Regions from separate parts of the Shewanella sp. GXUN23E genome, predicted to be linked through region 4. Evidence: predicted binding sites of a transcription regulator. Region 4 holds the regulator's gene; each other region holds the start of a gene.
The links. Region 4 encodes sigma-54, which starts transcription at its own class of promoters, with help from an activator protein. Its sites were predicted from a motif close to GTTGGCACGNNNNTNGNNT; they were not measured.
Positions count from the first base shown of each region.

Region 1: the regulator sigma-54 is predicted to act here: its motif matches at 3,855-3,873, upstream of ACRRUX_RS16645 (DUF4097 family beta strand repeat-containing protein).
Region 2: the regulator sigma-54 is predicted to act here: its motif matches at 2,846-2,864, upstream of flgF (flagellar basal-body rod protein FlgF).
Region 3: the regulator sigma-54 is predicted to act here: its motif matches at 4,644-4,662, upstream of ACRRUX_RS01260 (P-II family nitrogen regulator).

Region 1 covers NZ_JBOZWP010000022.1:30,844-38,219, forward strand. The annotation lists gene ACRRUX_RS16615 (M14 family metallopeptidase) at 1-60, shown strand, start outside; gene ACRRUX_RS16620 (hypothetical protein) at 88-237, shown strand; gene ACRRUX_RS16625 (VOC family protein) at 491-910, opposite strand; gene soxR (redox-sensitive transcriptional activator SoxR) at 1,092-1,529, shown strand; gene hmpA (NO-inducible flavohemoprotein) at 1,685-2,875, shown strand; gene ACRRUX_RS16640 (class I SAM-dependent methyltransferase) at 2,937-3,752, opposite strand; gene ACRRUX_RS16645 (DUF4097 family beta strand repeat-containing protein) at 3,969-4,721, shown strand; partial or broken gene ACRRUX_RS16650 (GIY-YIG nuclease family protein) at 4,825-5,076, opposite strand; FMN riboswitch at 5,153-5,354, shown strand; gene ribB (3,4-dihydroxy-2-butanone-4-phosphate synthase) at 5,619-6,275, shown strand; gene ftnA (non-heme ferritin) at 6,336-6,869, opposite strand; gene moeA (molybdopterin molybdotransferase MoeA) at 7,112-7,376, shown strand, end outside.
Region 2 covers NZ_JBOZWP010000008.1:40,643-48,018, forward strand. The annotation lists gene ACRRUX_RS09270 (flagellar basal body P-ring protein FlgI) at 1-559, opposite strand, end outside; gene flgH (flagellar basal body L-ring protein FlgH) at 571-1,224, opposite strand; gene flgG (flagellar basal-body rod protein FlgG) at 1,261-2,049, opposite strand; gene flgF (flagellar basal-body rod protein FlgF) at 2,065-2,808, opposite strand; gene flgE (flagellar hook protein FlgE) at 2,990-4,348, opposite strand; gene flgD (flagellar hook assembly protein FlgD) at 4,404-5,186, opposite strand; gene flgC (flagellar basal body rod protein FlgC) at 5,210-5,626, opposite strand; gene flgB (flagellar basal body rod protein FlgB) at 5,630-6,028, opposite strand; gene ACRRUX_RS09310 (CheR family methyltransferase) at 6,140-6,973, opposite strand; gene ACRRUX_RS09315 (chemotaxis protein CheV) at 7,031-7,376, opposite strand, start outside.
Region 3 covers NZ_JBOZWP010000001.1:286,302-293,677, forward strand. The annotation lists gene aroG (3-deoxy-7-phosphoheptulonate synthase AroG) at 1-996, opposite strand, end outside; gene ACRRUX_RS01245 (tetratricopeptide repeat protein) at 1,147-2,313, opposite strand; gene ACRRUX_RS01250 (hypothetical protein) at 2,512-2,823, opposite strand; gene ACRRUX_RS01255 (ammonium transporter) at 3,003-4,253, opposite strand; gene ACRRUX_RS01260 (P-II family nitrogen regulator) at 4,268-4,606, opposite strand; gene ACRRUX_RS01265 (hydrolase) at 4,829-5,371, shown strand; gene ACRRUX_RS01270 (FKBP-type peptidyl-prolyl cis-trans isomerase) at 5,618-5,959, shown strand; gene ACRRUX_RS01275 (cytochrome b/b6 domain-containing protein) at 6,365-6,928, shown strand; gene nrfA (ammonia-forming nitrite reductase cytochrome c552 subunit) at 7,036-7,376, opposite strand, start outside.
Region 4 covers NZ_JBOZWP010000017.1:54,784-62,159, forward strand. The annotation lists gene kdsC (3-deoxy-manno-octulosonate-8-phosphatase KdsC) at 1-23, shown strand, start outside; gene lptC (LPS export ABC transporter periplasmic protein LptC) at 20-580, shown strand; gene lptA (lipopolysaccharide transport periplasmic protein LptA) at 567-1,127, shown strand; gene lptB (LPS export ABC transporter ATP-binding protein) at 1,124-1,855, shown strand; gene ACRRUX_RS14555 (RNA polymerase factor sigma-54) at 1,991-3,466, shown strand; gene hpf (ribosome hibernation promoting factor) at 3,497-3,784, shown strand; gene ptsN (PTS IIA-like nitrogen regulatory protein PtsN) at 3,787-4,230, shown strand; gene rapZ (RNase adapter RapZ) at 4,227-5,078, shown strand; gene ACRRUX_RS14575 (HPr family phosphocarrier protein) at 5,068-5,340, shown strand; gene mgtE (magnesium transporter) at 5,481-6,854, shown strand; gene ACRRUX_RS14585 (OmpA family protein) at 6,911-7,376, opposite strand, start outside.

The sequences.
Region 1 (7,376 bases), on a different contig from region 4:
GAGCGCAGCCCTTACTATGACAGCGAATATCAGGTCTATCCCGTGCTGAGAGGGTTGTAGCCCACTGCGGGTTGTAACAGGTGGCGCATGACCACTGGCGCCGGGCTGGCAACCCTGCCGATTAACGCCTGTATCCCAGTAACCGGCCAGCGCATCCAGGCCCAGCCGCAACATGCCATGTTGACTGGCCGCCGTTACCATATACTGCAAGGTCGAACTCTGATTGCCATTGACTGAACCTTTGCAGGTAAAGCCTGCCGCCAGTTTGTCGGTCCAGCGCTGCTCGCACTATAAGTCTGAGCAGGCGTCGGCAAACAAAGCCAGATTCACAAGACGTCCCACCACAAGCTCCCTGGCTGTGATGGCGTGGCTGACAACCGCTGCGCCAGTATCCTCAATGCCTTACGCCACATGTGCCACCTGCTCAGCAACCACGGTTTGGCTGAAGTAGACGATGGCAACCTTCCCGGACAGCATGCAGTCTCCCACCTCAGTCATAGTTATTGCGCTCCTGCGGGTTGTCGCTGGTATAGCAGACAAACTCCACCTCAAAGCCCGCCGGATCGATATAGTAGACATTGTCGCGAAACTCGGTGGACTGCCCCTCCTTATCGACTTGGTATCCCGCCTCCTGCATGCGCTGTCGCAGGGCATTGAGATCCGTGGTGACAAAGGCAAAGTGCGCCAGCCCCTGCTGATGGCCGGTCAGATCCCGGTTGCCGCCCTCGCCGTTATCACTCAGGGCGATATAACTGTAGTCATCGCCAAAATGCAGCCAGCGTCTGGGCTTGCCGTACCAGCTGCTCTCTCCGCCACCGCGCACCTGCCAGTGTGGCATGGCCGCACGGTAAAACTTCAGCATGGCATCCATATCCGATACCACCAGATTAACGTGTTCGAGTCTTATCATCCTTAGCTCCTATTTGTTATCCATGACGTGATTAATCAGCTGCTGTAAAACATGAATGAAGTGCTCCCATCTATAGCGGTACATATCCAACTCCTGCCTTGTAACCTGTTTACAAGCCTAATACCTCAAGTTAAGTTGAGGTAAAGCGCTTTTTTGCTCTTTTTTTCAGCAGGAGGCATGAATGGAGTTTTCAGTAGGTGATGTTGCCCGGCGCTGCGGGGTGAAGGTCTCGACTCTGCACTTTTATGAAGACAAGGGACTCATCATTAGCCAGCGCAATGCGGGTAATCAGCGCAGATATCAAAAAGACGTGCTGCGTCGGGTATCGGTGATCAAGGCTGCGCAGAAAGTGGGGATCAGTCTGGCTCAAATCAAACAGGCGTTTGCCAGCCTGCCGGGCAACCGCACCCCGACCAACGACGACTGGGATAAGCTGGCCGCCAGCTGGCAACAGGAATTAGACAATCGAATCAGTTATCTGCAACGACTCCGAGACTCGATGAGCAGCTGTATAGGTTGCGGTTGTCTGTCAATGAAGAGTTGTCCTATCTATAACCAGGATGACTGGCTGGCTGAGCAAGGCCCCGGGCCCGTGCTGTTGGATCGCAACCCGGAATAACCATTTGGTTTGTAAGTGTTTGATTCGATTAATCAGTGACACAGATCACTCCCTACCACACCGGCGATTTATTTTTATTGATCTATATTAAATGCAGGTATAGATTTACCGCAAAACATGCATATAAAATATTTATTAATAGAGGTCGCCCCACTATGCTGGATCAAAAAACCATTTCTGTCGTGAAAAGCACCATCCCTTTGCTGGAATCTGCAGGCCCAGAACTGACCAAACATTTCTACCAACGCATGTTCAGTCATCATCCTGAACTTAAAGATATTTTTAACCTCGCACACCAGCGTAAAGGGGATCAGCCAGTGGCGCTGTTCAACGCAGTCGCCGCCTACGCCAAAAATATCGACAACCTGGCAGCCTTAGGTCCTGCGGTAGAAAAAATCGCCCAAAAACATACCGGTTTTTTGATCACCGCCGAGCAGTACAATATCGTCGGTCATCACTTGCTGGAAACCCTTAAGGAACTGGGGGGGGATGCGGTCACCGATGAAGTGATAGAAGCCTGGGGCAAGGCCTATGGGTTGCTGGCAAATATCTTTATCCAGCGTGAAGCGCAGATCTATGACGACGCAGCAACTCACCAGGGCGGCTGGCGTGGCACCCGCACCTTCCGTATCACAGCCAAGACTCAGGAGTCCGCAGTTATCACTTCATTTGAGCTGACGCCGGTTGATGGCTTGCCTGTCATGGACTTTGAACCGGGTCAGTACCTGAGTCTGAAGGTTGAGCATCCGCAATTGGAGAACGTAGAGATCCGTCAGTACTCGCTGTCTGATGCGCCCAATGGCAAGCGTTATCGCATCAGCGTAAAACGTGATGATCAGGGCGCAGTGTCTCAGTTGCTGCATGAGCAATTCAATGTGGGTGACGAGTTACAGGTGATCCCGCCAGCCGGTGACTTCTTCCTGAAAACCACTGATGACAAACCACTGACTCTGATTTCCGGTGGGGTGGGACTGACGCCGGTGATGAGCATGCTGAACCAACGACTGGCTAAAGACACTGCCCAAACCCTGTGGCTGCACGCCAGTGAAAATGGCGATGTGCACGCCTTTGCCGATGAGATAAAACACAAACAGGCTCAGTACCAAAGACTGGCGGCTTATACCTGGTACCGCGAGCCTCAACCACAGGACATTCAGGGCCAGCACTATGATTTTTCCGGCACCATGGAACTCAATGCCATCAACGGTCAACTGCCGACCTCTGGCGACTTCTACCTGTGCGGTCCGGTTGGCTTTATGGCCCATGTCAAAGCTCAGTTGACCAACCTGGGGATCGCCGATGAGCAGATCCACTACGAGGTGTTTGGTCCCCATAAAGGGCTGTAATTCCGAACGTCCAACGCCCCGCTTCGGTACAAGGTCAGCGTAAAATACGGTACCGCCGATGTCAGGGCTTCAACGCCTTGATGCTGTATACCATTGGCACGGTCTGACCGCCGTGCCTCATCTGAAAACACCCCTCGGCGACTTCTTCAAGACCTTCGAAACAGTTGTAGGGACTGAAGTCGAACTCCTTAAACTCGATCAGCTGTAATCCTGCCCGCAGCAGTGAACCTATGACATCGGCCAGGCTATGTGACCAGCTCATAAACCGTTCACAGCTGTCACCGGCATTTTCCGTATAGCTGCCTTCTTCTTCGATATCCGGCTCACGGGTGTGAAAATAACGGTATCCGGCCAATAGTCCCTGAACTGGATGAAATTCAGCCAGATAGAAAATCCCGCCGGGTTTCAGACACGACTGCACCGTTTGCGCCCACAAATCCAGATCCGGCAGCCAGCACAGCGCACCGTAAGAGCTGAAAACAATATCAAATTGTCGCTGCAGCACCTGTTGAGCACGATATACATCAGCACACACAAAACTGGCTTCCAAACCGGTTTGTCGCGTCAGTGCCGTTGCCTGTTCAATTGCCTGACAGGACAAATCAAGGCCGGTGACGCTGGCCCCCAATCTCGCCCAGGAGAGGGTATCCAGTCCAAAGTGACATTGCAGATGCAACAGGCTTTTGCCGGTAACATCATCGCCAATCGCCGCCAGTTCAATACAGTTGAGGCTGGAATTCCCGCCGAGGAATCCCGGCACATCATAGAAACGTGAATTCAGATGGATACGGGTTCTGGCATCCCAGCCCCTGCGATTGATCTCCAGATAGTCTTCCATGTAGGTCTCACCATAACTGTGGTTGGCGAAATTACTCATTTGATTTCGTCTATCCTGCTGGATATTGGCCACAAACACCAACCATCTATATCCATCGCCAACAATTTCAACACAAATTCATTTAAATTCAATAAATTAAAAAGTGGCATGGTAACTGCTTAGTCAACAGCAAGCTCCTGACAGCCGGGTCAATTGCCCGTGACAGACTCAGGGTGTAGTCGAGTCAATCAAGCTATAACAACAAGGAATCGTCATATGTATCGTCAGACACTGATTGCAGCAGTCCTTACCCTTGGCCTCAGCGGCTGTATTATCAATGTGAATGCTTCCGGTTACCGCGCGGAGTTTCTGGAGACCCGCCAGCTAACCCTCAACGCCGCAGAGCTGTCAGCACTGCAGGCAGAAACCGGCGCCGGTGATTTACATATTAAAGAGGTCGATGGTTTACAGCAGATTAGAGTCACCGCAACCATCTATGGCAAGCCGGGGATGGAGTATGAACTGACTCTGGAGCAACACCTTCACAGTGCCCGCCTGATCGCCAAAGCAGACGCATCAGGCCGCTGGCAAAACAGCCCCTACATAGACTTGACCGTAGAAGTTCCCGTGAATTTAAACTTGAAAGTCAGTGATGGCTCAGGGGATATAGTCATCAGTGGCGGACAGAATATCAACATCGATGATGGCTCCGGTGACATACATATCACCAACAGCCATGGAGAGCTTGAGATCAGCGATGGCTCCGGCGCCATCAATATCCTTCATCACACCGGCAGGATCAGCATTGACGATGGCTCAGGTGAGATCAGGGTAGCCAGTGTTAACGGCGATCTTTATATCAAAGATGGCTCGGGCAGCATCAACACAACTGACGTCAGCGGCAACGTCACCATTGATGATGGCTCCGGGGATATTCAAATAAGTCATGCAGGAAGTTTGAATATTGTCGAAGCCGGTTCAGGCAATTTGATTATTGATGGTGTCAGTAACACAGCGGGGCGTAAGTAACCCACTACAGCTCCAATATTCCCGGCGTGACTTTGGCAGTACGCGGTCGTCAAAGTCCCCCCTCCCCTGGACGAGCCGTTCTTGTCTGGCACTTTGTCAGCCGTTAGCAGATCCCTATCAGACTCAACTTCTGCTGGCGGCTGAGTTTTTTTACCGCAATTTCCCGCCTCAGCGCATCGCCTTTAGTTCCAACCGGCTCGCGATATACCAAACTTAGCGGCCCTTTCCCCCGCAAAAACCTGGCGGTCTTCTTGCCATTGGCACAGTGCTCGGCAAACCGTCTGTCGATATCCGTGGTAATGCCGGTATACAACTGGCCACCCGCACAGCGCACCATATACAGATACCAAACGGCTTGTTGATCTAACGGCTTGTCTTGTGAATCAGATGCTTGCACTATGTATCCACTGATTGGGTGTTAAACCCGGTTGGTTTGTTCTCAGGGCGGGGTGAAACTCCCCACCGGCGGTAATTTTCAGGCTTATTCTATGGGATTAAGTCGCTGAAATCAGCCCGCGAGCGCCTGTCAGCCAAGTCGTATGACAGGGACAAGCAGATCCGGTGTAACTCCGGAGCCGACGGTAATGAGCATCGGGCAACCGATGCGCTGAGTCCGGATGGAAGAGAATGTCAGTCACGATACGTTAAGTCTGCAGGATATCGCCTGCGGCCTGTTGTCGCGTATCCATCTGTACCTGTGACCAACAGGTCACTGCTTTTCTGTGCCCTGATCCAAATGGAGGTACACATACGCCCCTTAGTTAGTCCGGATGAAATGAGTGCGATAAGCCGTCCGACACCGAGCAGCTTGAGCACATGCGCAATGGCGCATTTCAACACCGGATTAGTGCAGGGTCGTTACTGCCTTCCTCATTTCCAGCTTTGAGGAAACTTATTATGGATCAGTCCTTACTTAATCAATTTGGCAATGCCAGCCAAAGAGTCGAACGCGCTCTTGATGCTCTCAAACAGGGTAAAGGCGTACTGTTGGTTGATGATGAAAACCGTGAAAATGAAGGCGACCTTATCTTCAGTGCCGAGCTGCTGACGGTACCGCAGATGGCGCTGCTTATCCGTGAATGCAGCGGTATTGTTTGCCTGTGCCTGACCGACAATATACTGCAGCGGTTGGAACTGCCCGCTATGGTCAACAGTAACACCAGCCAGTATGGCACCGCCTTTACGGTCACCATTGAAGCCCGTTCTGGGGTAACTACCGGCGTGAGTGCGGCAGATCGGGTCACCACCATCAAAGCCGCTATCGCCGACAATGCCAGACCAACAGATCTGGCCCGTCCCGGCCATGTATTCCCGCTGCGCGCTCATCCTGATGGCGTACTGGGGCGCCGCGGTCACACGGAAGGAACTGTGGATCTGATGCGTCTTGCCGGTCTCAAGCCCGCCGGCGTATTGTGCGAGTTAACCAATGAAGATGGCACCATGGCCAGACTGGCTGAGATTATTCAATTTAGCCGGAAACACGACTATCCGGTTTTGTCGATTGAGGATTTGGCCGCCTATCGACAGCGACATGAACTGGCCGCAGCTTGCTGATATCAAATAACGAAAAAGCAGCCTCAGGCTGCTTTTTTATCTTTCGCTGACGGTTGGCATTCAGGCAGAGGTGCCCGCGTCATGCATGATGCTGGCACTCTCTTTCGATGCCATGGCGTCCAGATCTTTATCGATAAAGAACAATGCCTTGCCATCTTCACCCACCAAGCGGATCTTGTCGACAATGGACTTGAACAGCTTTTCTTCTTCATGCTGCTCGGCCACATACCATTGCAGGAAGTTAAAGGTGGAGTAGTCCTGGGTGGTGAACGCAGTATGGGCCAGGCCATTGATGGCTTTAGTGATTGCCTGCTCATGTTCCAGTGTGTGCTCAAACAGGGCCAGCAGGGAAGGATATTCCGCCTGCGGCGCCTCGATGGCACCAATCAGCGGCATGCCACCGGTTTCACTGACATAGGTAAACAGACGGTGCATATGCCCCATCTCTTCGGCGGCATGGGCACGCATAAATCTCGCCGCCCCTTCAAATCCCTTGTCTTCGCACCAGGCGCTCATCTGCAGATACAGATTGGAAGAAAAAAACTCCATGTTGATCTGTTCATTCAGCTTGGTGATCATTGCGTCGGCCAGCATATCTGCTCCTCTTGCTAACTCATCCTTAAAATTCCTGCCCATTGTGGAAGTCTGAAAACGCAAAAGCAAATGGATTCCAAGGAATTCATCTGTTGTTTTGATCCACCTCAGGCACAAATCTGTGAGCTGAAACTCAGCCCGGTATTTGCCCACATCTCCAGGGTTTTGCATACTTTAGCCAGGTTGTCATGGCATAATGGCGGCCATCTGCAGCCCCATTTATCTGTAAGCAGGGAGTTCACATGCATAGCAAGCAAGACCCATGTTGTCATCCCGGATTGATGCATCCGGATCAAGCCATTCCTAAGCTGCTTGATCAGGTTCAGCCCACCCGTGACACCGAAATTGTGCCGCTCAGTCACGCCATGGGTCGCATTCTGGCAGAAGATCTGGCATCCATGCTGGATTTGCCTCCCTTCGACAACTCTTCAATGGATGGCTATGCCTTCCGGCTGGCAGATCTGCAGCACAGCAACACCCTGAAGCTGGCAGGTTACTCCTTTGCCG
Region 2 (7,376 bases), on a different contig from region 4:
TAAAAGTCAGAAAATCGCCGTTGGCAAAAGGGGTTGCGACGCTGCGCTCAACGATGGCGCCGTTGGGAATGCGTCCGACTGTCGGCGTATTTTGAATCACCTGAGAACCATCCAGACCTTCGGCACTGAAACCGCTGACCACCAAACTGCCCTGGGCAATCGCATAAACATTGCCATCGACCCCTTTCAGGAAGGTTTGCAGCAGGGTGCCACCGCGCAGACTCTTGGCTTCGCCCAGGCTGGAAACTGTAATATCCAGTGTCTGCCCGGGTTTAATAAACGCTGGCATCTCGGCATTGACTGCAACCACAGCAACGTTTTTGACCTTGGGCCGAAAATTGTCCGGCAGGTTGATGCCAAAATTCTTCAGCATGGTCTTGAAGGTTTGTTCGGTGTAGCGGGTCTTCTCACCGGTTCCCGGCAAGCCCACCACCAGCCCGTAGCCAATCAACTGGTTGGTACGAACCCCCTGAATATTGGCGATATCTTTAATCCGCTGGGCATCTGATGGCAGAGAAATCAACATCAGTGCCATTGCGATCAGTGCATGCCATTTCATATCAGACCTCCTTAAAACGGCCACCAGTCACTGAAAAAGAACTTACTCAGCCAGCCCACTTTCTGGGCATCAGCAAAGGTGCCTGAACCACTGTACTGAATGCGGGCATTGGCGACCCGGGTCGACTCAATGGTATTGTCCGGGCGAATGTCCTGGGAACGCACCAGTCCGGTGAGGCGAATAAACTCGTCACCGTTGTTGATGGTGATCCATTTCTCACCGCGGATCACCAGATTGCCGTTGCTCAGCACCTGCATGACGTTGGCGGAGATATTGCCTGACAGACTGTTACTCTGATCCGCCGCCGACTCACGTTTGGTGTTCATGCTGTCTTTGTAGGCCAGATCCAGCGGCACGCCTTTGATGGTCAGATTGCCGCCTCCGGCGTAAATGGGGTCGAGCGTTAAATCCGACCCCTTCTTGATATCATTGTTGGCACTTTTGGATGCCTGGGTCGACTCGCTGAGGACCACGGTGATGATGTCGCCAACCTTGTGCGCCCGCATATCTGAATACAATCCGGTCGCCTGACTGTCCTGATAGATAGAGCCGGTGACCTCCACTTTGGTGGCCGGCTGCTCGGGATACACAGGTGCATAGTAAGGATCATCGGGAATGGGCTTTTGTGAGGTGTTGGCGCAGCCTGCGGCCAACATCAACGCCATGGAAACACATGCCAGCCTAATCATAAATCACCCGCCTCAGAGCTGCTGGTTAACATAGTTGAGCATCTGATCCACTGCCGAAATCACCTTGGAGTTCATCTCGTAGATCCGCTGACTTTCAATCAGATTCACCAACTCTTCCGTCACATTGACGTTGGACGTCTCCAATGCACCCTGACGAATCGCTCCCAAACCATCGAGCGATGCCGTACCCTGAATCGGCGCACCACTGGCACCGGTCTCCAGATACATGTTCTGGCCTATGGGATCCAGACCGGAGGGATTGATAAAGTCAGACACACTGAGTTGCCCCACGACCTGATTTTCAGCGGCGCCGGGGATCTTTACCGAAATTTCGCCTTCCGCCGAAACGGTAATGGCTGTAGCATCTTCCGGGATGGTCACCGGCGGCTGGATGACATAGCCGGACCCCGGGGTCACTATCTGACCTGTGTCATCCAGGGTGAACTGGCCGTTACGGGTATAAGCTGTGGTACCGTCAGGCAGTGCCACTTCAAAAAAGCCCGGACCTTCAATCATCAGATCCAGCGAATTATCCGTGGTCAGCATATTGCCCTGGGTAAACATCTTCTGGGTCGCGACCACTTTGGTACCCGCGCCAATATTCAGACCATTGGGTAATTTGGTATTGGCGGCACTGACACCACCGGCCTGGTTGACAGTTTGATACAACAGGTCTTCAAACACCGCGCGGGTTTTCTTGTACCCTATGGTGCTGGCGTTCGCCACGTTATTTGAGATTACCGAAATATCAGTTTGTTGGGCGTCTAAGCCGGTTTTACTGATCCAGAGTGCGGGATGCATAATTCAATCTCCTGCTTAGCTGATACGCAATAACGCGTCCGACGTGCGGCTGGTTTCTTCCGCGGTCTTCATCATTTTGATCTGCATTTCAAACTGGCGTTGCATGTCGATCATCGCCACCATTTCGTGTACGGCGTTGACATTACTGCCCTCCACCGCACCACTGAGCAAGCTGACGGTTGGATCAGCCGGCGCATTCTGACCATTCATCTGCCTGAACAGGCCATCAGCGCCACGCATCAGATTGGTATCACCCGGATTGACCAGCTTGATTTGTGCCACTTCCTCTATCACCTCGGCGGTCGCTCCCTGAGGTCTCACAGAGATAATGCCGTCTTTGGAAATTTCGACTTTCTCGATAGGTAAAGGCAGTACAATCGGTCCGCTATCACCCATGATGGGATTGCCCCTGTCATTGCGCAGCACACCGGTGGCGTCAAAACTCAGGCTGCCGGAGCGGGTATAAGCCTCACCACCATCTTCAGCCTGCACAGCAATCCAACCGTCACCATCAATGGCAATGTCCATATCCCGACCAGTGCTCTTGATGGGGCCAGCGTTAAAGTCCGCCGCCGGATTTTCCGTCATTGCAAACACCCGGGTAGGCAACCCCTCACCAAATGCCTGCATGGTACGGGCCTGTTCAATATCAGCCTTGAAACCATCAGTGTTGGCATTGGCCAGATTGTTTGCTCTGACCGCCAGCGAGTGCATATTCTGCTTGGCACCCGTCATGGAGATGTAGAGAAACTTGTCCATTGACCGCTCCGTCAAAGAATTTACTTAACTGAGTGTTGAGCAATCTTTATGCCAATTGGCAATTGACGATAAGCGTTTGAATTTAAGGAAAGGAAAATACAGCAAGAATAAAAGCGGCAGCCTTTTGCCGCATATGGGCAAAAGGCTGCAAAGGGGCGTTATCAAGCCGCCCGGGAGATCATCAGCGGATCTGCAAAATGGTCTGCTGCAGGGTGTTATTCACTTCCAGTGTACGGGAGTTGGCCTGGAAGTTACGCTGAGCCGAAATCAAATCCACCAGCTCAGTGGTCAGATCCACGTTGGACTGCTCCAGTGCCGAGGAACGGATATCCCCAAAGGTACCACTGGCAGCCTCTCCGGCCAGCGCCTGACCGGAGGCCAGACTTTCCTTCCAGGAGGTATTACCCACCTGCGTCAACCCCTGCTCGTTGGCAAACCTCGCCAGCGCCACCCGCGCCAGAGGCACAGTAGAGCCGTTGCTGTATGAGGCGGTAATCAAACCATCAGTACCAACCTCCACATTAGTCAGACGACCAACGGTTGTTCCATCCTGAGTCAGCGCCGTCACCTCAAAGGGCGAAGCGTACTGAGTCGGAGAATTGAAGTTGATGGTCAGGGTCTGGGTACCGTCAGCTCCGGCGCCCAGTGCGCCGGCACCGTTGATCCCCAACTCTTCGGTAGTGATAACAGCAGGATCTGAGCCGGTAAAGGTACCAGTGTCGTTGTAGCTCAGCACGGCACCGGTCCAGCCACCCACATCAGCGGTTCCGGTCGCATCCGGGGTACCGTCACCGTTGGTATCTGTCTGATAGCTTCCGCCGGCCCCGGCCATATTCACCGGCTTTCCGTCGACAGCGTAAAATGCCACCCAGTTACTCTCGCCGGTGTATGCCGCATTTTCCGGACGGATAAAATAGCTGGTCAGAACATGAGGCTCACCCAGCGAATCATAGAACGTCAGCGAGGTGGAATTGTTGAAAGTGTCTGGGTTATCAGGGTCAAAATTCGCCAGCACCTTGGTGGACTCTCCGGCATTCAGGTTCATCTGAATACCCACTTCTTCGGTTTTCTGTGGACTGCCCGCGGTATCCGGGATCTGTACCGACTTGGTAGTGGACAGACTCACAGAGGTGGAGTTGCCCTCTTTATCCACGGGGAAGGTCTGCAGGAAGTTACCGGCAGCGTCGACGAGAAAGTTATTAGCGTCAATCTTGAACGCGCCGGCGCGGGTGTAGGAATAATCCTGATTCCCGCTGCCCGCAGAAGTAATGAAGAAGCCGCCACCACTGATCGCCATATCCAGCGCGTTGTTGGTGAACTGCAGACTGCCCTGGTGGAACTGCTGAGCCACCTGAGTTGTCGTCACACCACCACCCACGGCCGTTCCCGCATTGGAGAAAATTGAGTTGGCATACACATCAGCAAACTCAGCGCGGGATTCCTTGAAACCAACAGTATTAACGTTGGCAATATTGTTGGCCGTGGTATTCAGATCTTTCTGCGATGCCGCAATACCACTCAAAGCAATGTTAAAAGACATAATTCACCTCTTGGATCCAGATGGAGGCGCATTAACGCCTCGCCTATTGCGTGCATCAGCTTTCCGCTACCGCCAACACATCCGATAATTTCACGCCGCCAATTCCCCGCAGATTGAGTACTGCGCCGGTTGCCGCAGTGCCCAGCGACACACTGGTCACATGGGCATAGGTGGAGACCGCCAGTTCCTGGGACTCACCATCAACCCGGCCACTGGCCTTGAAGGTATAGTTGCCCTGAGCGACCGGCTCACCTTTGCTGTTCAGACCGTCCCAATTAAAGTCGATATTGCCGCCCTTGCTGCCATCGACCTTAAAGGTAGTAACCAACTGTCCCTTGTCATCCTCCACCCGCACGGTGATTTCATCGATCGGCTTGGGTGAGGTGACCACACCTTTAATGTTCTGCTCTTCGGTACTGACATGACCTGTACCGGAAGGGATAAGTACCTTCTGCCCCACTAACCCTGATGCCTGCAACGCCTGGCTTGAGGTCATAGTGCTGTTGAGGTTGAGGATCTCCTGATTGAGTTTGGAAATACCATCTACAGTGGAGAACGATGCCATTTGTGCAATCATCTGGTCGTTTTCAACCGGCTTGAACGGATCCTGCATGGACAGCTGCTGGGTCAGCAGCGCAAAAAAGTCCGCCTGGGTCAGTTCCTGGCCTTTCTGCTCCGGCACAGTTTTGCCGTCCTGCAGACGCATGGGATCCAGCACAGGATTATTCTGGCTGATCTGATTATTTGTGCTGCCCGCAGTATTGCTCTGCACCTGGGATGGGCTGCTCTGATTACTCAGGGGCGATGTATTGCCGCTGAGAGGATTGATGAGGCTCAAGACTTACCTCCTGCTCTGCCCTGTTATTTGCCCATGTTCAATGTTTGCTGCAGCATCGACTTGGCGGCTTCAGCGACCTGAACATTCATCTGATAAGAGCGGGAAGCGGAAATCATATCGGCCATCTGCTCCATCACATTGACATTGGGTTTATAGATAAAACCGTCTTTGTCAGCCATGGGATGCTGGGGAGCAAACTCCTTTTGCAGTGGTGAATCACTCTCCACAATCCCTTTTACCTGGACACCGACGGCCTCCTGCTGCTGATAACTGGCCTTGGCAAGTTCGGCTTCAAATACCGGATAACGTGCCCGATAAGTCCCATCCACACTGCTGGAAACCGCATCCGCATTGGCAATATTACTGGCGGTGGTGTTGAGACGAACCGACTGCGCCGACATGCCGCTGCCTGATACATCAAAGATATTGAACAGACTCATGGATTACCCCCCTTTCAATGCCTTTTTCAGACCGGCAAATTTACGATCCAGAAATCCCAGAGACATCTGATACTCAATCGCATTTTCCATAAATGCCGTTTTCTCCTGCTGGATATCTACGGTATTGCCATCACCGGTATCCGGCTGATTGGGAATGCGGTATTTCACATGCTGTTCAGTCAGTGCCTTCAAGTCGAAATGCTTTTCGTGGCTTTGAGCCATGGCGAGACCGCCCTGACGGGTTTTGGCATCCTGCAGTGCAGCGGAAAAATCCACATCCCTGGCTTTGTAATGAGGTGTGTCGGCGTTGGCGATATTGCTGGAGATCACCTCTGCACGCTGAGAACGAATTCCCAGAGTGTATTGATGAATACCCAGAGCTTTATCAAACGAGAGTGCCATAAATTTGCCTCCTCAGACCTTTGAGTCTTTAAAAGCAATTCACGTGCCAAATGAAAAGGGACTGCGATTGGCAGTCCCTCTGAGTTTATCCAAACAGGCAGTAAAGCCTGCTTAGCCGCGCTTTCGGTAATAGATCCCCGGATTACAGCGCACCATATCAAACTGGTCTGTCATACCGGCAGCCGATTCAGATGCCCCGAGAAACAGAATGCCGCCGGGATTTAAAGCGGCAGCAAATTGCCGCAATATGTTGGCCTTTGCCTCAGGAGAAAAGTAGATAAGCACATTACGACAAAAAATGATGTCGAACTTGCCCAAAGAGGCATAACTTTCCAGCAGGTTATGAGGCCGGAAATTCACCATATTACGCACCTGCTCTTTCAGACGCATACTGGTATCACGGCAGGGTTCAAAAAACTGACGTTTGCGTTCTTCCGACAATCCCCGCGCCAGTGCCAAAGAATCATATTCGGCGTTACGACAACGATCCAGCATAGAAGGCGATAAATCCGTAGCCAGAATCTGCACCCCATTAGGCACAGTTCCCGGACGCTTCTGCTGACTCTCCAGTACTGTCATGGCAATGGAATATGGCTCCTGACCGGACGAACAGGCGGCTGACCAGATTTTCACCGCACGTCCGAGGCTGGCAAACTCGCCCAGCAATTCATTGGCCAGCAATTCAAAAGGATACCTGTCTCGAAACCAAAGCGTTTCGTTGGTGGTCATGGCATCAATGACTTCAGATCGCAGTTGCCGCTCTGCTGGCTTCATGGACTTTTGCACCAGCTCAGAGAGGGTGGGCAAACTGTATTTACTCATCAAAGGTGCCAGACGACTGCGCACCAGATATTGCTTGTTGTCCCCCAACACTATGCCACTGTGTTGTTCCAGAAATTGCCTGAACTGCACATACTCAGTATCGGCAAGCGTCTTATTCGGCACTGTTTATTCCTATTTCACAACGCCCATCTCCGGGCGAAAAGACTGTCCCCAAAGGCGTTACACATCAATGCACAGATGCTTATTCACTTTGGTAGCCAACTCGTCCGGATTGAATTTGGCAATAAAATCATCGGCGCCGACCTTTTCCACCATAGCCTGGTTAAAAACCCCACTCAGAGAAGTGTGCAGCACCACTTTAATATCTTTCAGTTTTGGATTGGCCCGGATCTCGGATGTCAGCGTGTAGCCATCCATCTCCGGCATTTCGATATCAGAAATAATCAGCGGGATCTCATCGGCGAGGTTTTCCTGATCCTCAGCAAAGCGCAGCAACATGTTCAGCGCTTCCCGGCCATCTTTGGCAGTATCAATCTGCAGCCCCAGTGACTCCAGAGAGCGAATG
Region 3 (7,376 bases), on a different contig from region 4:
TTCCCAGCCAATACAGGCATCCGTGATGCTCTGGCCGTAGGTCAAAGCGTGTCCCGGCACATGATCCTGACGACCAGCCACCAGATGACTCTCCACCATCACCCCAAAAATAGCCTGTTCACCACCGGCAATCTGCCCGCCGACATCTTCGGCCACCTGCATCTGACGCTGGTATTGTTTAGCACTGTTGGCATGACTGAAGTCAATCATCAGGCTCGGCTTCAAACCTTCTGTCTGTAATTGGGCTGAAATTGTCCGGACATGATCGGCGCTGTAATTTGGGGTCTTACCGCCGCGCAAAATAATGTGACAATCCGGGTTACCTTTAGTCGACACAATAGCTGAATGGCCATACTTGGTGACCGACATGAAATGGTGTGGAGCGGCGGCGGCACCAATAGCATCAATGGCGACCTTGATAGTACCGTCGGTGCCATTTTTGAATCCCACCGGGCAGGAAAGACCAGAAGCCAGCTCTCGGTGAACTTGAGACTCAGTCGTGCGGGCGCCTATCGCTCCCCAGCACATCAGATCTGCCAGATACTGCGGAGTGATCATGTCAAGAAACTCGCCTGCAGTGGGCATTCCCATATGATTGAGATCCAACAGCAACTTTCTGGCCTTGCGCAGCCCCTCGTTCAGTTGAAAGCTGTTGTCCATAAAAGGGTCATTGATCAGCCCCTTCCATCCCACAGTTGTGCGCGGCTTTTCAAAATATACCCGCATCACAATTTCCAGCTGATCCCGATACTCCTGTCGCAGCGCCAGCAGCTTCTGCCCGTATTCCAGTGCCGCTTTGGGATCGTGAATGGAACAGGGACCAATTACCACCAGCAAACGATCATCTTTGCCGGCCAGAATATTGGCAATCGCGCGACGGGTGGTAAACACAGTTTCGGAGGCCGCCTCTGAGGCAGGAAATCGTTCCAGAATGGCGACAGGCGGAAGCAATTCCTTAACTTCATTAATACGGACATCGTCATTCTGGTAATACATAGGGAGCCTCATCGTTATATATTGTTTTACAGTCAATCTAACGATTTACCCCATGCATTGCAACGCAATCACCATTTATTTCAATAACATTGTTTATTACATTGTTTTCATTGGTTTTTACAAAAACAAAATAACAAGATTCAACAGCCATCAACCACGATGTTCAGCATTACGCCGCATGGCTTTCAGTTTGTATTGATATCTTTGCCGGTCTTCTCCATCAGTAGCCAGGTTTATCGCTTTATTCATATTGGACTCCGCCTTGTCTCTGTCTCCCAGTCGCCAATAGGACTTGGACAAACCAACAAAAAACTCCGGCTGGTAGTCGGCCAGTTTTACTGCCCGCCAATACCAGTCCAGCGCCTGACTGTAGTCATTTCGGGCAAAGGCTTCTTCGGCCATATCATAGTAGTAATAAGGATTGCGGATGCGCGCCAGCTCCAGCTTCCTGTGTATTTGGGCCCACTCGTCCAATCGCCCCTGCTCACCCAACAGCAATGCCAGGTTACTCAGCGAATTAAGATTCTCTCCGGAAAGAGCAACCGCATAGCGGTAAGCAGCTTCAGCGGCATCAGCCATCCCCGCCCGCCGATAAACTACGCCCAAGGTATTGATTGCCTGGACAAAGTCAGGCTTAAGCTGAATGCTCATTTTCGCCAGCGCATAAGCCATGTCCGGCTGGCTATTGACCAGCGCTTCTGCGGCCAGATTGTTGTAAAACATGGCCATGACGGTGAGTTGATCGACTCTGTGGGTGCCATAGGCGCGAATTGCCCGCTCCGGCAGGAAATCCACCAGCACAGACTGGGCGCTGACGCTAATCGAGCGATTGTCTGAAGGTGGCGCAAGGCGAATATTGATATGACCATTGATCAAATAAAATTGTCCCCACTTGTCCCAAACCGGCTCTACCTCAACCTCCTGAAACTGCACCGGCACATTGAGGGCATCAGCAAGCGCCGTTGTCAGTACCACCAGGCTCAGACAGTTACCCTCGCGGCGATGGAACGTCTCTGTGGCGCTGCGGGTGAAATGATCCCGATACTGGAATCCGCCATCCCGCTCGCGAATATATTCGCTCAGCCATTGGTGTGCCTGTATCCCCTTATCCGCCAGACGCGCGCGCTCAAACTGATGGCGGATATCGCTGGCAAGTGCAGGCGGCAACTGAAGGATGCTGTCGGCTGAGGGCACCGGTGAATCGGCATTAAAGTGTTCATCATGGAACAGCAAGTTGACATCAGGCAGGGACGTTACACTGGTCTGACAGCCGCTAATCAGCAGCATCAATCCCAGAATAGCAGGACGCAGCAACATACAGGCTCCTCAGGGCCGCGGATGCTCGCTGATGGTATCAGTGACGAACATGGATAGCCCGGTGGATGCGTACTTTATGCCAGTCGCATTAGACGCAAATGAATTAGGTACTCTTTAACCTTATGCGCTTTATGCCGGTATTGAAATGAAATATACCCCTGTAAATTTGATGTTTTAGTCGGAAACGCTATATACGGCTCAGGGCTTGACCGGCTTAGGGATCCGCTGATATTTCGGTCCCTGACCATCACGGGGTTGCGGATAGGGACGGAAGAAATCATTGCCACAGCGATAGTGATTGGACGGCTGGCTTACCAGCAAACAGCCAACCGGCAACTTATCGATGAGCTCAAGCTGGCGCTGCAGGTTTTGCTGCTCCTGCCACTGATGCTCAGCCCGCTTGCTGTCCCTGACAGCAAATGGATCATATTGTTCTGTCTGATCATGTACTTTTATATCACCAGCCCAGGCACTGCCCGCCAGCCATAGCAGAACCATCAAACGTTTCATGTTCATCTCCCTCCATCGATACCTTCTTCATTATGGCGCGTCCCATCAGCGATGACGCCGTCCATGGATTCAGCCCCAACTGCAGCGACCGATACCAGTGATGAAGCCAGTATAACTATCGGGAGATTAGCATAAAAAAGCAGGGACCAGCCCTGCTTTAATATTCAGCAATGGCCTGCTCAGGCGGTTTTCACTGACACAAACTCCGGGTAAGCATCAATGCCACAGTCCGATGCATCCATACCGCGATACTCTTCCTCTTCACTGACACGGATCCCCATGGTGTATTTCAATACAGCCCACAGCAACAGGGAGGCACCGAACACCCAGCCAAAGATAACAGCCGCACCGGTCAACTGGCCGATGAAAGTGGCATCAGCGTTGGACAAAGGCACCAGCATAACGCCGAGAAATCCCATCACCCCGTGCACAGAGATAGCACCTACCGGATCATCGATTTTGATGCGATCAAAGCCAACGATGGAGAACACCACCAAACCACCGGCGACAGCACCGATAGTGGCCGCCAGTGCCAGCGATGGAGACAGTGGATCCGCGGTAATGGCAACCAGCCCGGCCAGGGCGCCGTTGAGGATCATAGTCAAATCCGCTTTTCCCCAGGTCATCTTGCACACCAGCAGGGCGGCAATTGCACCGAAAGCGGCAGCTGAGTTGGTATTCACAAACACGGTCGCCACAGACGAGGCGTTGGCGACGTCGGACACCGCCAATTGCGAGCCACCGTTGAAACCAAACCAGCCCATCCACAAAATGAAGGTACCCAGAGTTGCCATCGGCAGGTTGGATCCCGGAATGGGATTAACCTGACCATTGGGGCCATACTTCCCCTTGCGGGCGCCAAGCAACAGTACTCCGGCAATCGCCGCCGCAGCCCCGGCCATGTGCACTATGCCGCTGCCGGCAAAATCCACAAACCCCACGGATTTATTGAGAAAACCACCGCCCCAGGTCCAGTACCCTTCTACCGGGTAAATCAATCCGGTCATCACCACGCAAAACGCCAGAAATGCCCACAGTTTCATACGCTCAGCCACAGCGCCAGAGACAATTGACATAGCCGTGGCCACAAACACCACCTGAAAGAAGAAATCAGATTCCAGCGAGTGTCCGGCGCCCTGTGCGGCGTCACCAATCAACAACCCGATTGATGGAATGAAACCGGCTTCAGTATTGTTCACATACATAATGTTGTACCCGACAATCAGATACATGATGCAGGCAATGGCATACAAGCACATGTTTTTGGTCAGGATCTCGGTGGTATTTTTTGAACGCACCAAGCCGGCTTCCAACATGGCAAACCCGGCGGCCATCCACATCACCAGCGCCCCGGAAATCAGTAAGTAAAAAGTGTCCAGAGCAAATCTCAACTCTGCCACTGTCGCTCCCAAGCTAGCCAATTGTTCCATTTTTGCGCCCCCGTTTATAATGCTTCAGTGTCTGTTTCGCCGGTACGGATACGAATAGCCTGTTCCAGCTCAGTGACAAAGATTTTGCCGTCACCAATTTTACCGGTCCGGGCCGCCTCCACGATGGCTTCAAGCAACTGCTCAACATGCTCATCCTTGGTGGCGATTTCCAATTTGACCTTGGGCAGAAAATCAACCTGATATTCAGCGCCCCGATACAATTCGGTATGCCCTTTTTGACGGCCAAACCCTTTCACTTCCGTGACGGTCATGCCCTCAATGCCCAGACCTGCTATCGCCTCTCTGACATCATCCAGCTTGAACGGCTTAATAATTGCGCTGACCAATTTCATCCTGCCCTCCGATTAGACTTACGCTTTGGGCTATGCATTACAAACTTCGCGCCATTTGATTTATTTATTTAATATCATAAAGATAGGCATCCACCACCATATTAAGATGAATAAATTCGCACCAAAGTTGTGCATTAATGCACCGAAATATCCCATAGAATGGGCTGGCACAACGCACGGAAAAACATTAGTGTGAATTCGACTGATAGGGAGGGCTGTGAGATGTTAGTGGCTGATGAATGCATTCTGGTAATCGTGGACGTACAGGGAAAGCTGGCGCAGGTAGTCAGTGAAACAGAATCCCTGCACCAGCAACTCAATATACTGATCCAGGGGGCACAACTGTTTGATATCCCGATCCTCTGGCTGGAGCAGTTACCGGATAAACTGGGTCACACCTCCGCATCATTGGGTGAGCTGTTAAGCCTCAGCACTCAACCTATTGCCAAGGCTCATTTCAGCGGCTGGCAAGCAGAAGAATTTCGCCGGCAACTGATCCAGTCCGGCCGTAATCAGGTGATACTGGCAGGCATTGAAACTCATATCTGCGTCTATCAGACCTGCCGGGACTTACTGGAGCAGGGATATCAGGTAAGCCTGATGTGCGATGCCGTCTCTTCCCGCACCCAGGCCAACAAGCAACTGGGGATAGAAATGATGCGGGACTTCGGTGCCCGGCTGCACAATGTCGAGTCTCTGTTGTTTGAATTGCAGCATGAAGCTCAGGGCGACAGATTCAAGGCACTGCTTAAACTCATCAAGTAACTCATCGGGGTGGCCTGCACGGCCCCCACCCTTCCTGTAACGCTAATGGCATTCAGATCATCGCTGCCATGTGGTTAAAGTCAGCATCCAAAAGCGCCTGATTTTGCGCACGACCTTTCTCCCTGCAGCGCCAAAGGCAGTAACGCATTCCCGATACCCGCATGTGCTCTGGCAGCCAGGTATCACACTCCTGTGTCGCCCCATGATACACTGCAGCCTGTTTTTTGAGAGACAGAGGAAATACCGATGAGCAACGAGCTTATCATTGAAGAAATTCAGGAAGGTGAAGGCAAAGCAGCCGTCAAAGGCGCTTTAATTACCGTGCATTACCGGGGTTTTCTGCAGGATGGCACCCAGTTTGATTCTTCCTGGGACCGAGGTCGTCCATTTCAGGTGGTGATTGGCACCGGCCGGGTCATCAAAGGCTGGGATCAGGGTATGATGGGCATGAAAGTCGGTGGCAAGCGCAAGTTGTTTATCCCGGCCCACCTGGCCTATGGAGAGCGTCAGATTGGCGATAAAATCCCGGCCAACTCCGATCTGACCTTCGAAGTGGACATGTTGGAAGTGCTAACCCGCGACGAATAATACCAATCTGCACAGTGAGTTACTCTCATCAGAACGATGTCAGCCATTCGACTCGTGCTTCAAAAGAGCCACACCAAATTAGTGACATCATCCTGCGGTTGTCGCGCTCCCGGGAAACGAATTTCAACGGCGTGCATACTGCCAGGGATAGCGGGTGTCTATCCGGATAGCTCATCGACTGTCCTGGTTGGCTTCACACCTTTCAATTCTTGCTGAGTGACTCAATCCCGACACAGATTGATATACTGCTGCGGCGAGGCAAGCAACTTGTCTGCATCGCCGCACACTCACCGGTTATTTTTGCCGCAGTTATTGAAGCCCTGACTGCATTAACCAAAAATCATCTCACCTTTCAGTGAAATACGGCACACTGTCAGTATTCATCTTCATCAGTATTAACATTTTATGTCGGACTCCAAGCTTTCCCGCGGGATCAATGACCTGTTTTCCGGACTGCCACCATTGGAAAAATGGCTGCACGCACTGATATTAACTGCGGTCATATTGCAGATCATCTCCTCCTCTTTCATGCATATCCATGCAGATACACTGCAAAACAGCTTCGGCACTGTGGATTGGTATCACATCATTGTCGGTCTGGGTTTGTTACTGCTCACTCCGGTATTTATGGGGATCCTGCTCAAACGCCGAACCTGGCGGGATCTGTATCCCTGGCTGGCAGGTAACTTCAGCGTAATTAAGGAAGATATTGGCATTCTGCGCACCTTCAGCCTGCCACCTTCCCGCCCCGCTGGTCTGGCTGCCTGTGTGGAGGGTTTGGGGCTGCTGGCACTGCTGGCGGCAGTGCTCAGCGGCGCGCTGTGGTTTACCAGCATGCGTCAGGGTTGGACTGAGACCGCCGATTTACTGAGTCTGCACAAAACTCTGGTTGGCCTTATCGAAACCTATGTATACGGTCACGGTGGCTTTGCGCTGCTGCACTTTATCGCCTGGTGGCGCAAACACTGAGCTTATCCCCGGATAAAAAAAGACCCCGCACTCAGGCGGGGTCGGTTCTGATACCTTGCAGGGAAACTGCAAATTGGGGGCTTGTATCAGCTCTTTACATCAAGAGATCAGTAGGTTGCTTCACGCTTCTTGGCTTCTTCGTCCCACTTAGGAGTGATTTCCTTCAGGAACTTCTGCTTGTCAGCGTTCATCTTGTCCATATCCATACCCAACACCTGCTGAGCCTTGGCCTTGGTAGAGATGTCCGGTACCGCAACAGGGTCAGTCACACCGTGCTTGGCCAGTACCTGAGCCAGTTTCACACGGGCGTCGGCAGACTTGTCCACTGAGGTACCCAGAATACGCAGTGCTTCTTCAGGGGCATGAGCGGCCACACCGTGAGAGGCAATCGCATAATCCCAGCGCCATTGAGCGTGACGGATATCCTTCAGGATAGGAGCCATTTCAG
Region 4 (7,376 bases):
CTGCCCATGGGATGAGTATATGAATCGGATTACGCTGGCGATTGTGCTGTTCTTCTCAATTGCACTGGGGCTTTACTGGCAGGTGCAGATGAAAAAGAATGAGCAGCAGTCCAATGCCGCTTCCAATGTGGTTCAGCCTGATTTCGTCGCCGACGATCTCTCCAGCGTCAGTTTCAATGACCTGGGCGAAGTTGAAAGCCGGGTGACAGCTGTACATATGGAACATTTCGAAGCCAGCAATCTGACCCGTTTTTCCCAGCCTGTCTATCTGCTTTACCCGGATAATGGTCAGGCGCACTGGCGGATATCTGCCGCTGAGGGCACGCTCGACAAAGACGACAACATAGTCACGCTTGAGAATAATGTTATCATCGACGCCATTACGCCCAATGAACCCTTGCAACAGCTGAAAACCAGCTACCTGCAGCTGGATCTGGATACCATGATCATGCGCTCTGATCGCGTAATCCAGGTAGATGGCAGCAATTTTAAAGTAGAAGGTACAGGGCTTTATGCCGATCTGAATGCGCAGACAGTTAAGCTGCTGAATCAGGTAACAGGAATCTATGAACCAAACTAAGACATTTTTTGCGGCACTCCTGTGCACCCTGAGTTGGGGCGCACTGGCGGCTACGGACGATCTCACCAAGGAAGTGCACATCAAGGCACCCAGCCAGTTTGCCGATATCAAGAACAAACGGGTGGTGTACTCAGGCCCGGTGACAGTCACCCAGGGCAGTATCAAAATTCAGGCCGATGAGCTCAGCGCCAGCCAGGGGGATGGAGAAACCATTCTTATCGCCACCGGCAAACCGGCTACCTACACCCAGATGCTGGACAATCATCGTCCTGCCACTGCCAGTGCCAATGAGATCCGCTACAACATCAGCAAGCGGGTACTGACCCTGATGGGCGATGCTGAAATCGAGCAGGATGGCAGCAAAGTCAGTGCGCCCAAAATCGTCTACGACATTGAATTGCAACAGATGACCGCACAGGGTAATCAGAATCCTGACGATCGGGTGCACACTGTCATCAAGCCTGAAAACTTCCAGAATGACATCAAGCCTCTGGACGACAACAAACCTTCCAGCAAAGACAAAAAGCAGGGGCAGCCGGATTCATGAGTGAACTGACGCTGAAAGCAGAGCATCTTGCCAAAAGCTACAAGAATCGTCAGGTCGTCAAGGACGTCAGCCTGGAAGTGAAAACCGGTCAGATCGTCGGTCTGCTCGGCCCCAACGGTGCCGGCAAGACCACCACATTTTATATGGTGGTTGGCTTGGTCAAAAGCGACAAGGGTGCTATCTACATCAATGATGAAGACCTGACGCTGGATCCCATGCATATGCGCGCCCGCAAGGGTATCGGCTACCTGCCTCAGGAAGCCAGTATCTTCCGTAAGTTGTCCGTCCGCGACAATATCATGGCAGTCCTGCAAACCCGCAAGGCACTGACCAATGAGCAACGGGAAGAACAACTGGAACATCTGCTGGAAGAGTTCAACATCACCCATATCCGCGATTCCATGGGGATGGCCCTGTCAGGCGGTGAACGCCGGCGGGTGGAAATTGCCAGGGCGCTGGCAGCCAATCCCAAGTTCATTCTGCTGGATGAACCATTCGCCGGGGTTGATCCGATCTCGGTTATCGACATCAAGAAGATCATCGAACAGCTCAAGAGCCGTGGTCTGGGGGTACTGATCACCGACCATAACGTGCGGGAAACCCTGGATGTTTGCGAACACGCTTATATCGTCAGCCACGGCAATCTGATTGCCGAAGGCACACCGGCGGAAATCCTTGATAACCAGCAGGTGCGCGCTGTGTACTTGGGTGAACAATTCAGGCTATAGTTAATTCATGTGTCCCGGCGCCAGTGCAGCAGCCATGCCGGGACAGCAAGGATACGCACTTTCCTCAGACCGATGGACATACCGGTTCTCGAGAATTTCTATTAAAACCACTCTATACAGGGATTTGCGGTAAAGATGAAAGCGTCTCTCCAGCTTAAACTGGGTCAGCAGTTAACCATGACGCCTCAACTGCAGCAGGCCATCCGCCTGTTGCAATTGTCTTCTCTGGAACTCCAGCAGGAAATCCAACAGGCGCTGGAATCCAATCCTTTGCTGGAGATGGATGAAGAACAATATGACTCAGAGCTGAATGACAACGAGGGTGACAACTCAGCGGAATTTGATGAGCCTGACGATTCAGAGCCGATGCAGCACAGCTCAAGTGTCGAAACATCAGACGCCATCACCCAGGAAGCCATGCCGGACGAGCTGCCCATGGACACCACCTGGGATGAAGTCTTCACTGCCGCTCCAGTCGCTGCCGGCCCCGCAGTGCGTGATGATGATATGCCATTTCAGGGGGAAACCAGTGAAGGTCTGTATGAACATCTGGAATGGCAGAAAAACCTGACGCCCTTTTCCGAGAACGATTACGCCATCGCCACCGCCATTATTGAGGCGATCGATGACCGAGGGTACCTGACTCAAAGCACGCAGGAGATCCTCGAAGCCTTGGGAGATGAGGACACTGAACTCGATGAAGTTGAAGCGGTACTCAAGCGTATCCAGCACTTCGATCCTGTGGGCGTGGCTGCCAGGGATTTGAGCGAGTGTCTGCTGATCCAGCTCAATCAGTTTGCGGCAGAGACTCCCCACATTGAGCATGCCCGCTTACTTATCCGTGAGCATCTGGAGCTGATTGCCAACCGCGATTTCCGCACTCTGATGCGCAAGACCCGCCTTAAGGAAGATGATCTGCGTGAGGCCATTAACCTCATCCAGACCCTGAATCCACGGCCAGGTCTGCTCATCAGCCGGGATAACGATGAGTATGTAATCCCAGATGTATCCGTATCCAAGAAGCATGGCCGCTGGGTAGTGGAGCTCAACCCCGATTGCATGCCCAAACTGAATGTCAACCAGCATTATGCAGCCATGGCCCGCAGCACGCGCAGCCAGGCTGACAGCCAGTTCATTCGCGGCCATTTGCAGGAAGCCAAGTGGTTTATTAAAAGTCTGGAGAGCCGTAACGATACACTGCTGAAAGTGGCCAATTGTATCGTGCAGTTTCAACAGGGATTTTTTGAGTTCGGCGAAGAGGCCATGAAACCTATGGTACTCAACGATATTGCCGAAGCGGTTGAAATGCATGAGTCCACCATTTCCAGGGTGACCACGCAAAAATATATGCATACCCCAAGAGGGATTTTCGAATTAAAGTATTTCTTCTCCAGCCATGTTGGAACTGAAGATGGTGGAGAATGCTCGTCCACTGCCATTCGTGCTTTTATCAAAAAGCTAGTGGCAGCCGAAAACCAGAAGAAACCATTAAGCGACAGCAAGATGGCAGAACTTCTGGCAGAACAGGGAATAAATGTTGCCAGACGGACTATCGCCAAATACCGAGAAGCGATGCTGATTCCGCCTTCCAACCAGCGTAAGAGTTTATAACCCTACCCGGAATAAAGGAGGTAGCTATCTATGCAAATCAACCTGACTGGACACCATATCGAGATTACAGACTCTCTGCGGGAATATGTGGAAAGCAAATTCACCAAGCTTGAACGCCATTTTGAACAGATCAATAATGTGCACGTTGTATTGAATGTTGAGAAACTTCAGCAAATTGCAGAAGCAAAACTGCATATAAACGGCGGCGAAATTTTCGCAACTTCAGAACATGAAGATATGTATGCCGCAATAGACGCCCTGATCGACAAACTTGATCGTCAGGTGATTAAACACAAAGAGAAACTGACAAAACACTAACGATGGAACTTCGTACCATCCTGCAGCCGGAGTGTGCCTCCTGTGCCACTCCGGGCAGTAAGAAAAAAGTACTTGAGCTGGTAAGCGATCTTATCGCGGCTCAGTACCCCACCCTTTCCTCCCAGGAAGTATTCGAAAGTCTGCTTGCCCGGGAGAAAGTTGGCAGCACAGGAATCGGAAACGGTATTGCTATTCCTCACGGCAAACTGACGACTATTGATCATCCCATCGCCGTCCTGGTGAAATGCACCGAACCCGTTCCCTTCGATGCCATCGACAATCAACCGGTCGATATTCTTTTTGCCCTGCTGGTTCCAGCCGAGCAATGTCAGACTCATCTGGCAACACTCGCTGCAATGGCTGAAAAGCTCAGCGACAAACAAGTGGTTAAGCAACTGCGCAAAGCGCAGGATGACGCAGAACTGTTCCGGGTTATTACCGCATGAAATTGGTTATCGTATCGGGCCGCAGTGGCTCAGGAAAATCTGTTGCCTTAAGAGCGCTGGAAGATCTGGGCTACTACTGTGTGGATAATTTGCCGCTGTCGCTGATTGGCAGCTTGATGGAGCAACTCAAAAGCACCACTGAACAGGTCGCCATCAGTGTGGATGTGCGCAATCTGAAAAATCAGGATAAGGTGCTGGAGCAACAACTCAAGTCACTGAGCAATACTGAGATCACCAGTTTTTTCCTGTATTCAGGTGATGATATCCTGCTGAAACGCTACAGCGAAACCCGACGCCTGCACCCTTTATCACGCAACCAAAGCTCTCTGCAGGAAGCCATCAAACTGGAAGGCCAGCTGCTGGCCCCGCTGTCCAAGATGATGGACCATTTCATTGACACCTCACATCTGAATGTTTACGAACTGAGCGATCAGGTCCGGCAAATTCTGATGGGACACGTTGAAAAAGAGCTGGTTATTACCTTTGAATCCTTTGGCTTCAAACATGGCATGCCTGCCGAAGCAGACTTCATGTTCGACGTGCGCTTTTTACCCAATCCCCACTGGGAGCCGGAGCTGCGACCGCTGACCGGACTGGATCAACCGGTACAGGACTTCTTGAACCGCCAGACGCTGGTCAATAAATTCATCTGGCAGATTGAAAATCTGCTGGAAACCTGGCTGCCTCATCTTGAACGCAATAACCGCAGTTATCTGACCATCGCCATCGGCTGTACCGGCGGTCAGCACAGATCGGTATTTATCGCCGAGCAGCTGGCCAAGCGTATCGCCCAGGGCCAGCATACGGTCAAAGTTCGGCATCGTGAGCTGAGCAAACATGAAACTTGAGCGCCAGGTAACCATCTGCAATCAACTGGGTCTGCACGCCAGAGCCGCCACCAAGCTGGCGGTACTGGCGGGCCAGTTTGACGCTGAAGTGACCTTATCCAACGGTGAGAAGACCGCCAGTGCCGCCAGTGTACTGGGTCTGCTGATGCTGGCATCCGGTCAGGGTAAAACCATCTCACTGACCGCCGAAGGGCAAGACGCGCAAGCTGCCATGGATGCCATCTGCGCCCTGATCAATGCCCGTTTTGACGAAGGCCAGTAGCAAAAAATCTGTATAATTCCGATAGCTGGGCTATCATATGCGCCTGTCTGCACTGTGCCATTGCGGCACCCTGCCTGCGGCAGACATCAGTTTTACCTGACTAATCTCTATCAAGAAAAATCGGTAGCAGGGGGGAATTCATGCCGATCGAAGTTCTGGATAACGATCTGACCGAACAACGTCTTACCCAGCTGAACAAAGCGCTGGGCAGTGGCATGTTTGTGCATGTACGCAATATGCTGCATGACATGGCAGCCTCGGATATCGCGCTGATGCTGGAGTCATCCCCGCCGCAAACCCGTCAGATCCTCTGGCAACTTATCGATCAGGAGCAAACCGGTGAAATCCTCGAGGAACTGCCCGAGGACATGAAGGACCACCTGATCCGCTCCATGACCCCAGAGCGACTGGCCAAAGCCACCGCTGGCATGGATACCGATGATCTGGCTTACATTCTGCGCAGCCTGCCCGATGCCATGTTCCGTCAGGTACTCCAGTCCATGAGCGCGCAGGACAGAGCCCGGGTGGAACAGGCGCTGTCCTATCCGGAAGAAACCGCTGGCGGCATCATGAATACCGATACGGTCACCCTGAGGCCGGATGTCAACATCGATGTGATCCTGCGTTACCTGCGCCTGCGCGGAGAGCTGCCCGAAGCCACTGACACCCTGTACGTAGTGGATAAACGTGACCGCCTGCTGGGCGGCATCCGCATCACCGATCTGCTGACCTGTAATCCCGATGCCACGGTGCGGGATATTATGATGCCGGATTTGGAAGGTATTCCGGTTGGTATGTCCGATACCGAAGTGTCGCAGCTGTTTGAACGACACGACTGGGTATCCGCCCCCGTGGTCGATGAAGAGGGCAAACTGCTTGGCCGTATCACCATCGATGATGTGGTCGATGTTATCCGTGAGGATGCTGAACACTCAATGATGGGGATGGCCGGTATGGATGACGATGAAGACACCTTCGGCCCGGTGCTGAAAAGTACCCTGCGCCGCTCGCTGTGGCTGACCATCAATCTATTCGCTGCACTGCTGGCCGCCTCTGTCAGTAACATGTTTGAAGGTACCCTGGAAAAATTCGCCACCATAGCAGTACTGATGACGATTGTTCCCAGTATGGGCGGAGTAGCCGGCAATCAAACACTGGCGCTGGTGATCCGCGGTATTGCCCTTGGACATGTCGGCCAGAGCAACTCCCGTTGGCTGATTGGCAAAGAGTTGGCAATTGGCTTTCTCAATGGCCTGATGTGGTCAATTCTGGTATTTCTGGCGGTATGGGCCTGGAAGGGCGATCTGGCGCTGGGAGGCCTGATTGGCGGCGCCATGTTGATCAACATGACAGTCGCCGGGCTGGCAGGTGCCAGCATTCCGCTGATCCTCAAGCGTTTCAATATTGACCCGGCACTGGCGGGCGGTATGGTACTGACCACAGTCACTGACGTGATTGGCCTGTTTGCCTTTCTGGGACTGGCAACGCTGTTTTTAATGAATCACAGCGTCTAGCCGCCTATCCGCAAAATAAAAACGGCAGCCTGAGCTGCCGTTTTTTTATTGTCCTATTACCCCTGAATCGGGGTCAGAATAATTTCCACCCGACGGTTCTGGGCGCGCCCCTCTTTGGTATTGTTGGAAGCAATCGGACTGGCTTCGCCCATTCCTGATGCACTCAGGCGATTAGCATCAACACCACTGCGCGCCAGGTAGTTGCTCACCTCGGCAGCCCGCACCTGAGACAACCGCAGATTGTAAGAGTCTGAGCCACTGCTGTCGGTATAACCCAGCACATTCAGACGGGTTTTTGGATACTCTTTGGCAACCAGCGCCACTGAGTTGAGCACCTGCATGGCACGGTCGCTCAGATTGCTCTGATCAACGCCAAAAGTCACTTCGTTTGGCATATTCAGGATGATATTGTCACCATCACGGGTCACACTGACGCCGGTTGACTGCAATTGCTGACGCAGTTTGGCTTCCTGCACATCCATATAATAGCCAATGCCACCACCCAACGCGGCACCGGACGCC